Regions from separate parts of the Streptomyces sp. NPDC005784 genome, predicted to be linked through region 1. Evidence: riboswitches for the same ligand, from Rfam matches in the RefSeq annotation. Region 1 holds a riboswitch; each other region holds the start of a gene.

Region 1 (2,172 bases):
CTCGCCGGCCGTCCGCGGTGGGCAGGCCGCCCACGTCGCGGAAGTTGCGCACTCCGCCGAGATCGGGCTCGGTCGACGGGACCTGCTGCGTCACGGGGGCTCCTCCCATTCGGCCGCCGGCGTCGCCGGGCTGGACTCGGCATCGCTCGTCGGCAGTTGTGTCCGGCTCGCGCTCTCGACGATACGACATGGGTTCCTGAGGCAATGAGTTGTCCACAGGGGTCGTCTACCAGGCGGGACGCCCTCGATGACACAGCTCGTTGGGCACGTATGTTCGAATTTGCCAGGGAGTCGGCCGCCTGGCCCGGCCGTACGGATTCGGCAGGTTGAATTGCGCCGATGTGCGGCATTGCTGCGTGCCGTTTTGCGTGCCGACCGGCACGGAGGCCCGGATGTGACGGTTATCCATTCACGTCGTATCTGGCTGTTCTGTCCCAATTGGCGCCTTCGTTACAACTGGCCCTGGAATAAAGCACCCTGGGTCGAGTCGCGTGAGGAGCGTCATATTCGTGACGATGCGTTGCCGTCCTCATTTCTCAACCCGCCCGCGTTTCCGGGCCGGTTGAGAGGTCCGAAAGATCGTCATTCCACAGAGGGTGACGGCAATTCCCCCATGGATCAAGAAAGGTGAGCGCACGGACAAAGCGCACGGTTGTCGACGCGCTCTCATCTCGCTTACGTTCTGCCTCAATCCGGACGGACGCCCAATCCTGCCGCCGCCCGGAATCCGCACACTCACCCGTACACGGCAGGAGCGGGGGACCCACAGGTTCCGTGCCTGATCCGGTCTCCGGAACAGGCTAGGGGTACAGCCGCGCAGCACCGCGGCCGGGCATCTCCAGCCCGCACCCGACAGCTCACCCCGCAGGCGCCGGAGAGGAAATCGTCATGCCCGCCAAGGGTAAGCACCGCCGTCCCAAGTCCTTGCGTTTCACCCGCTCGATCGCCGTGGCCGGAACCGGTGGCGCGGCGCTCGCGCTGCCTCTGATGGGCGCCACGGGTGCCCACGCCGCGACCCCGGCCACCGCCGTCGCGCAGCACGTCGAGAAGGCCGCGACCGCCGCTCCCGTCGCCAAGAAGTCCGCCACGACGAAGACGTACGCGGTGAGGTCCGGCGACTATCTCTCGAAGATCGCCGACGAGCAGAACGTCACCGGCGGTTGGAAGAAGATCTACTCCGACAACCGCTCCGCCATCGGCAGCGACCCGTCGCTGATCCACCCCGGTCTGAAGCTGTCGCTCGGCAAGAAGGCCGCCTTCGCCGGCGCCGCCCACTCGGCCACCCGGACGACGACCTCGGCGGCGAAGACCGACCGGGCGACCCCGGCCAGCGACACGGCTGCCTCCAACACCGCTTCCGCCGAGAGCGGTTCCGGCTACACCCTGCCGGTCGAGGGCAGTACGGTCGGTACCGGCTACAAGGTGGCGGGCAGCATGTGGTCCAGCGGCTACCACACGGGCGTGGACTTCGTGGTCCCGACCGGCACCACGATCAAGTCCATAGCGGCGGGCACCGTCGTCTCCGCGGGCTGGGGCGGTGCCTATGGCAACCAGGTCGTCATACAGCACGCCGACGGCAAGTACTCCCAGTACGCCCACATGTCGTCCCTGTCCGTCTCGGCGGGGCAGACCGTGACCGAGGGCCAGCAGCTCGGCCTCTCCGGCGCGACCGGCAATGTCACCGGACCGCACCTGCACTTCGAGATCCGCACGACGCCGGACTACGGCTCCGACGTCGACCCGGTCGCGTACCTGCGCTCGCACGGTGTCGCCGTCGGCTGACGCCTCACCCTGAGCTCCGGACGCTTGCCCTGCTCCTGACGGCAGGACTGCATCCGAAGGCCGGACCCCATGATCCCCGGGGTCCGGCCTTCGGTGTTTCCCGCCGCGAGGCACGTGACCGTGGTCGAGCAAGGCGCGTGACTGCCGCCGAGCGATTCCCCGCGATTTCCGCGGCATGTCGGTGATCGCTGCTTCAACACCCTTGCTCCGAGCCCTATTCCAGAGTTGACCAATGCTTGGCGAGTGGCTTATCTCACCGTCCGTCAACCCTTCCCTACGGTCGCGTAGCTCACATCCAAAGGTGAATCATGGGCCGATGTGGCAGACGATTCGAAGAATGACAACAGATCAGTGATCGGGTCGTACGTGGCGGTGGGGGACAGCTTCACC
Region 2 (2,172 bases), on a different contig from region 1:
CAAGGAGCTCTCCAAGGAGCTGTTCCCGGCGAGCGCGCGCATGTCGCGCCCGCGCCAGGGCACCGAGGAGACCGTCCAGAAGATCGACTCCGCGGCCGTACGCGCCTTCTACGACAAGCACGTGCGCCCCGCGACGGCCACCGCCGTCGTCGTCGGTGACCTGACCGGTGTCGACCTCGACGAGCTGCTCGGCGACACGCTGGGCTCCTGGACCGGTTCGTCCGCCGAGCCGCGTCCCGTGCCGCCGGTGAGCGCAGACGACACGGGCCGCGTGATCATCGTCGACCGCCCCGGCGCCGTCCAGACGCAGTTGCTCATCGGCCGGGTCGGCGCCGACCGGCACGATCGCGTGTGGCCCGCCCAGGTGCTCGGCACCTACTGCCTCGGCGGCACCCTCACCTCACGCCTCGACCGCGTCCTGCGCGAGGAGAAGGGCTACACCTACGGCGTACGGGCGTTCGGCCAGGTCCTGCGCGCCGCGCCGGACGGCACGGGTGTCGCGATGCTCGCCATCAGCGGCTCGGTGGACACGCCGAACACCGGTCCGGCGCTCGACGACCTGTGGAAGGTGCTGCGCACCCTCGCGGCCGAGGGGCTGACCGACACGGAGCGCGACGTCGCGGTGCAGAACCTGGTGGGTGTCGCGCCCCTCAAGTTCGAGACGGCGGCAGCCGTCGCGAGCACGCTCGCGGACCAGGTCGAGCAGTACCTGCCGGACGACTATCAGGCGACGCTCTATCAGCAACTGGCCGCCACCGGCACGGTGGAGGCCACCGCGGCTGCGGTGAGCGCCTTCCCGATGGACCGTCTGGTGACCGTGCTGGTGGGCGACGCGGCGACGATCGAGGAGCCGGTCAAGGCCCTCGGAATCGGTGAAGTCAGCGTGGTGGCCGCCGAGTAGAGCCCGCGCGACCCGAGGAGGGCCCTGGTGACTGAAGAGTCGTCAGGGCTCTCCTTTTCCCGCACGTGGCCCCCAAGATGTCCCTATTCGTGCGGGAGTTGCCCTTGTGCCCTGTGGGATACGTTACAAAAATCGTGATCCGTTTGTTGTTCGAATGACACCCCGTTTAGCGTCGGTCCGGCTGTTCGTCACGCACTGCGCCGCGCCCGCGGCACCGGACAGTCATCGCCGAGTCCCCCTATGGCGCGAGTCAGGGGAGCCGGGGACCCACGTAGTCCCTGGGGTGAATCGGACGCCCTCCCCGGAGGGGGTCCGTAGGAGACCTTCCTGCTCCGAACCCGTCAGCTAACCCGGTAGGCGAGAGGGAAGGAAAGGATCAGCCCCTACATGGCGTTCTCCTGTGGCACCGGCAAGCATCGTCGTCCGAGCCGGGTGCACAGCACCACCACGGCCGCCGTCGGGGTCGCGGCGCTCACCACCACCGGTGTGATCGGAACCCTGGCCGCCCCCGCGTTCGCCGCGGAAGCCTCCGTCGAGCAGACCGGGCTGACCCAGGCCGTCACCCTCGGCGACTCGGTCGCCGACCAGATCGACGCCCAGGCCTTCGCGCAGCAGCGCGCCGCCGACGAGGCCGCCGCGCGGAAACAGGCCGAGCAGACCGCGCGCAAGCACGCCGCGGAGCAGGCCGCGAAGTCCCGCGAGGCCAAGGAGCGCGCCGCCCGTGAGGCCGAGCGCAAGCGCCTGAACATGTTCGTCATCCCGATCACCGGTTCGTACATCTCCACCGGCTACCAGGCCAGCAGCAGTCTCTGGTCCTCGGGCAGCCACACCGGCGTCGACTTCCACGCCGCGTACGGCACCTCGGTCCACGCCGTGGGCTCCGGCACCGTCGTCACCACCGGCTGGGGCGGCGCCTACGGCAATCAAGTAGTGATCAAGATGCTTGACGGCACGTACACCATGTACGGCCACCTGTCGTCCATCGGTGTGTCCGAGGGGCAGACGGTCACTCCGGGGCAGCAGATCGGCCTCTCAGGGGACACCGGCAACACCACCGGACCGCACCTTCACTTCGAGGCCCGTACGACCGCGGAGTACGGCTCGGACATCGACCCGGTCGCGTACCTGCGCTCGCACGGAGTCAACGTCTGACGACCGCTTCGCGGCTTCTTCGCCGCTTTTGATGCCCCGGCTCAACGAGCCGGGGCATCATCGTTTCCGGAGGCCCTCTGTCCAAAAAATATCCATGGATTCAGGCCCGCCATCGGAAA
Region 3 (2,172 bases), on a different contig from region 1:
CGTCGGCCGTCCAGCCGAAGACGTTGCCGCCGAGGGAGAGCGGGAAGACCTCGAGGTCGGACGAACCGAGCTTGCGAAGAGAAGTCATGTACGACGTCAACACCCGTGCCGGATGCACGTATTCCGGACTCACCCGGGACGGGCCGGTGCGCGCAAGCGTCCGCGTCTGAATGACCGGCGGTCCTGACGTCGGGGGGATGACGTCAGGACCGCCGGAGATCGGGGAGGACACGCGTACGGCACGCGTCAGGGGTCACACCCGTCCGCGTCGGACGCCGTACGGCTCATACGGCTCAGGAGCCCGTACGGATCAGGGGTTGAGGCCCTTGCTCTGGAGCCACGCCATCGGGTCGATGCCGGTGGCGGCGCCGCCGGGGTGCACTTCGAGGTGCAGGTGCGGCCCGGTGACATTGCCCGTCGCGCCCACGCGTCCGATGACATCGCCCGTGGCGACCTTCTGGCCCACGCTGACACTGATCGACGACTGGTGGCAGAACCACAGCTCCGTACCGTCGTCGAGGGTGAGGATCGTGCGGTAGCCGTACGATCCGGCCCAGCCGGCCTCGGTGATGGTGCCGCTGTGGATCGCCTTGATGAGCGTGCCGGTGGGCGCCGCGAAGTCGAGACCGGTGTGGTAGCCGGAGGACCACATGGAGCCGGCCTCGCCGAAGCGCGAGGTCAGGGTGTACGAGGAGGTCGGCAGCGAGTAGCTCTTGGCGAGCTCGGCGAGGCGCTCGGTCTCGGCCTTCGCCTTGGCCGCGTCCTCCGCCTTCTGCTTCGCGGCGGCGGCCTTGGCCTCCGCGTCGTCCTGCTGCTTGGCGGCAAGCGCGACGGCCTTCTTGGCGGCGGCAGTCTGGGCTGCCTGCTGAGTGGCGCTGTCGGCCTGGTTCTGCTGCGACTGGGCCTGCTGCATGATGCGGGAGCGCAGCGCCTCACCCGCGTCCGTGGCACCCTGCGCCGCGTCGGCGCTGGTCAGACCGGCGCTGGTGAGCGGAGTCGTGGAGCCCTTGGGGGCGCTGGATCCGCCGTCCGATATCAGGGCCTTGGCGGACTGGGTGACCGACGACAGGTCGGGCAGCGAGATCGAGACGGGCGGCTTGCCCGGCGCGGCGCTGGCGATGCCACCCGCGCCGACGGCGGCTATGACGCCGACGCCGAGAACCGTGGAGCTGCGGGCGAGTCCTCCGCCGCGCTGCTTGCCCGTGCGGTGCCGGCCGCGGACGGGAAGAACGGAATCCTCGGTGGGGTTCCACTCCTCCCAGGGGCCCTCGTCCTTGCCGTAGCCGAAGGTATGCGTGTCATTCGGCGCGAACGAGGTCGGCTGAGCGGGCCGGTCGGATGCCACGTGGGCGCACTCCTTTGCTTCCTTGCCGCCTACCGGGTTAGCTGACGGGTTCGGAGCAGGAAGGTCTCCTACGCGCGTATAGCCACCGCGTTCCCACGGCGGAATACGCTCGATTCACCCCAAGTTGATGGTTCCCCGGTTCCCTTGCGGGATTCGGCGCGTGCGCACGGAGCCACCTCTTGTGACGGCTGTAACGACCGCGCTGCGTTATCGAACGTTAATAGACCCAGGCACCGAATTCCAAGCTGTTCGGACTGATCATTAACGGCTTTTGGCCAGGACTTTGGGGTCATGAGCGGTGAAAAACGGGCGAGTTGACCTTATTCCGTCGACACGGGTTTCCTTGACGGTATGTCAGTTTCTATGCGGAGGGAGACGGTCCGGTCACCGTTCGTGACCGCGGCTGAAAAGGCTGTACATGTTGCGCGCGAAGGGCCTCCCGAGCTCTGCGGAATTCCCCTCGACGAACACCCGTCGACGAGCACGCGTCAAAAGCGCCGGACGGCGAGCAGCGCCATGTCGTCCGTCAAGGCGCGCCCGTATGCCGGCGGACCGCCTCGGAGAGGGCGGTCAGCAGCGCTTCGGGGCCGGGAAGGACCCGTCCGGCCAGCCACGCGGCCGGATCGTAGAACTTCCCGCGCGAATCACGGGCCTCGGAGAGCCCGTCGGTGTGCAGGAGCAGCATCGCCCCGCGCGGAAAGCGGCTCTGCACCGCCCGGTCGGGCCAGGTTCCCAGCTCGCTCATCCCGAGCGGCAGCGCGAAGGGCTCGGCGGTGAGCGTGACGAGCGTGCCGTCCGGATGCAGGAGCAGGGGCGGCGGATGGCCG
Region 4 (2,172 bases), on a different contig from region 1:
GGGCTTACAGGGACGGGAGTTCACCCTCGCTCGGCCCCCGCACGGGCTCCCCGCACACGCGCACGCCCGCGCCGGTCCGCGCTGGTCCGGGTGGGCCGCGACACCGCCTGCACGCCGAACACCGGTGCCACGGAACGCACTTCGCCCTGTTCGCCGGGACTCGATCCGCCACCACCGGACTCGGCCCGCGCTCGCCGCAGCCCGCTCCGAATGGCCCGGCTCGGCTCGCGTCCGCTCGGCTCGGCCCGCGTCCGACGGGCTGGGCCCGCGCCCGGTCGGCGCTCCGGCGGCCCCGTACGGGCCGCGCTCCCCCACGTGTCCCGCGCCACAAATCTCGCTGCGCGAGGGGCCGCTCGGCGCCCTTCGGGGGCCGACGTCCCCCTGCCATCGGAAGCGCAATGCCCGAATTGCCTTGCATGCCGCCTTGATGACCCTTGGTCTCGTGAATTGGGTCACCAGCGAGCCGCGGCACCACCTCGCGCCCCCTCCCGACCAACCCCTTTGCCAAAGGCAAGTTGAGGATCCAATTCCGGTGCAATCGGACTTTTTCCCCGTGCCCTAACCAGGTGAAAGCGATCTTCGCAGCCAAATCTGGCCTTGTTCCGGACATGTGCTCTCGCATACGTTCTCGTCGATCCCGGGCGGATCGCCAAATCCTGCCGCCGCCCGGAAACCCACCCACCCACGCACGGCAGGAGCGGGGGAACCACAGGTAAGCCGCCGATCCGGACGCACCGGACCGGCTAGGGGTGAAGCCGCGCCCAAAACGCGGCCGGGCATCTCCCGCCCGAACCCGACAGCTCACCTCGCAGGCGTCGGAGAGGAAATTCGTCATGCCCGTACGAGGCAAGCACCGCCGCACGAAGACCAACGTCATCACCCGGGGCATGATCGCCGCGGGAACGGGCGGCATCGCCCTCGCCCTCCCGCTCGTGAGCGCGACCGGCGCCCACGCCGCGACCCCGGCGCAGGCCCCCCAGCTCACGAAGGCCGCCCACACCGCGGTGATCCCCAACGTGCAGCTCATCACCTACAAGGTGGTCGCGGGCGACACCCTGTCCAAGGTGGCTCAGAAGCACCCCGAGAGCGGTGGCTGGAAGAAGCTGTACGCGGCGAACCGCGCGGTCATCGGCGGCAACCCGGCCCTGATCCGTCCGGGCCTGAAGCTGACCGTGGGCACGAAGAAGCTGAAGTCGACGGTCGTGCGCACGACGGCGAACGCGACCCCGGCCGTCGCCAAGTCCAAGGTGGCCACCGCCACCCAGGCCTCCGTCAAGACCTACGCCAACAACCTCGACGGCTGGATCAAGCAGTCCCTGGACGTCATGGCCAAGGCGGGCATACCGGGCAGCTACGACGGCATCTACCGCAACGTGATGCGCGAGTCCTCCGGCAACCCCAACGCCATCAACAACTGGGACTCCAACGCCGCCGCGGGCATCCCCTCCAAGGGCCTGCTCCAGGTCATCGACCCCACGTTCCAGGCCTTCCACGTCGCCGGAACGTCGATGAACATCTACGACCCGGTCGCGAACATCACCGCCGCCTGCAACTACGCGGCCAAGACCTACGGCTCCATCGACAACGTCAACGGCGCCTACTGATCACACCCTCGGCTTCGACCGCACCCGTCGGCGGCACCTTCTCGGTGCCGCCGACGGGTGCGTTGCCACTGCTAGAAGCCGAAGAGGCGCTCCAGGACCACCGCGATTCCGTCGTCCTCGTTCGACAGGGTGACCTCGTCGGCCACCGCCTTCAGTTCCGGGTGGGCGTTGGCCATCGCCACACCGCGGGCGGCCCAGTCGAACATCGGGATGTCGTTGGGCATGTCGCCGAAGGCGAGCGTCGCGGCCGGGGTGAGACCGAGGTGCGCGGCCGCGAGAGCAAGTCCCGTCGCCTTGGTCACCCCACATGGCTGGAGTTCGACGGTGCCGGGCCCGGACATGGTGACCGTCGCCAGTGAACCGACCACTCCCCGCGCAGCGGACGCCAACTCGTCGTCGGACATGGACGGGTGACGTAGCAACACCTTGCTGATCGGCTCCGTCCAGAGGTCGTCCCGACGTGGCACCCGCACCGCCGGCAGGGTCGGATGCGGCATCACATACCCCGGCTCGATGAGCGTCAGGCCGTCCACGCCGTCCTGGTCGACCGCCGCGTACAGCAGCCCGA

What was found. A riboswitch is a leader RNA that binds a small molecule or an ion and turns the genes downstream of it on or off. The one in region 1 is predicted to bind cyclic di-AMP.
Positions count from the first base shown of each region.
Region 2: linked by a shared signal. The riboswitch ahead of ACFYR3_RS37405 (peptidoglycan DD-metalloendopeptidase family protein) and the one ahead of ACFYR3_RS23650 (peptidoglycan DD-metalloendopeptidase family protein) in region 1 are both predicted to bind cyclic di-AMP.
Region 3: linked by a shared signal. The riboswitch ahead of ACFYR3_RS34035 (M23 family metallopeptidase) and the one ahead of ACFYR3_RS23650 (peptidoglycan DD-metalloendopeptidase family protein) in region 1 are both predicted to bind cyclic di-AMP.
Region 4: linked by a shared signal. The riboswitch ahead of ACFYR3_RS20160 (LysM peptidoglycan-binding domain-containing protein) and the one ahead of ACFYR3_RS23650 (peptidoglycan DD-metalloendopeptidase family protein) in region 1 are both predicted to bind cyclic di-AMP.

Region 1 covers NZ_JBIAIQ010000015.1:80,688-82,859, forward strand. Annotated here, with positions in the region: gene ACFYR3_RS23645 (tyrosine-protein phosphatase) at 1-94, opposite strand, end outside; cyclic di-AMP (ydaO/yuaA leader) riboswitch at 727-884, shown strand; gene ACFYR3_RS23650 (peptidoglycan DD-metalloendopeptidase family protein) at 889-1,782, shown strand; gene ACFYR3_RS23655 (SGNH/GDSL hydrolase family protein) at 2,134-2,172, shown strand, end outside.
Region 2 covers NZ_JBIAIQ010000039.1:23,074-25,245, forward strand. Annotated here, with positions in the region: gene ACFYR3_RS37400 (pitrilysin family protein) at 1-901, shown strand, start outside; cyclic di-AMP (ydaO/yuaA leader) riboswitch at 1,118-1,276, shown strand; gene ACFYR3_RS37405 (peptidoglycan DD-metalloendopeptidase family protein) at 1,289-2,053, shown strand.
Region 3 covers NZ_JBIAIQ010000030.1:84,280-86,451, reverse strand. Annotated here, with positions in the region: gene ACFYR3_RS34040 (aldo/keto reductase) at 1-88, opposite strand, end outside; gene ACFYR3_RS34035 (M23 family metallopeptidase) at 311-1,345, opposite strand; cyclic di-AMP (ydaO/yuaA leader) riboswitch at 1,357-1,514, opposite strand; partial or broken gene ACFYR3_RS34030 (PP2C family protein-serine/threonine phosphatase) at 1,834-2,172, opposite strand, start outside.
Region 4 covers NZ_JBIAIQ010000011.1:175,841-178,012, reverse strand. Annotated here, with positions in the region: cyclic di-AMP (ydaO/yuaA leader) riboswitch at 670-830, shown strand; gene ACFYR3_RS20160 (LysM peptidoglycan-binding domain-containing protein) at 834-1,604, shown strand; gene ACFYR3_RS20155 (HAD family hydrolase) at 1,676-2,172, opposite strand, start outside.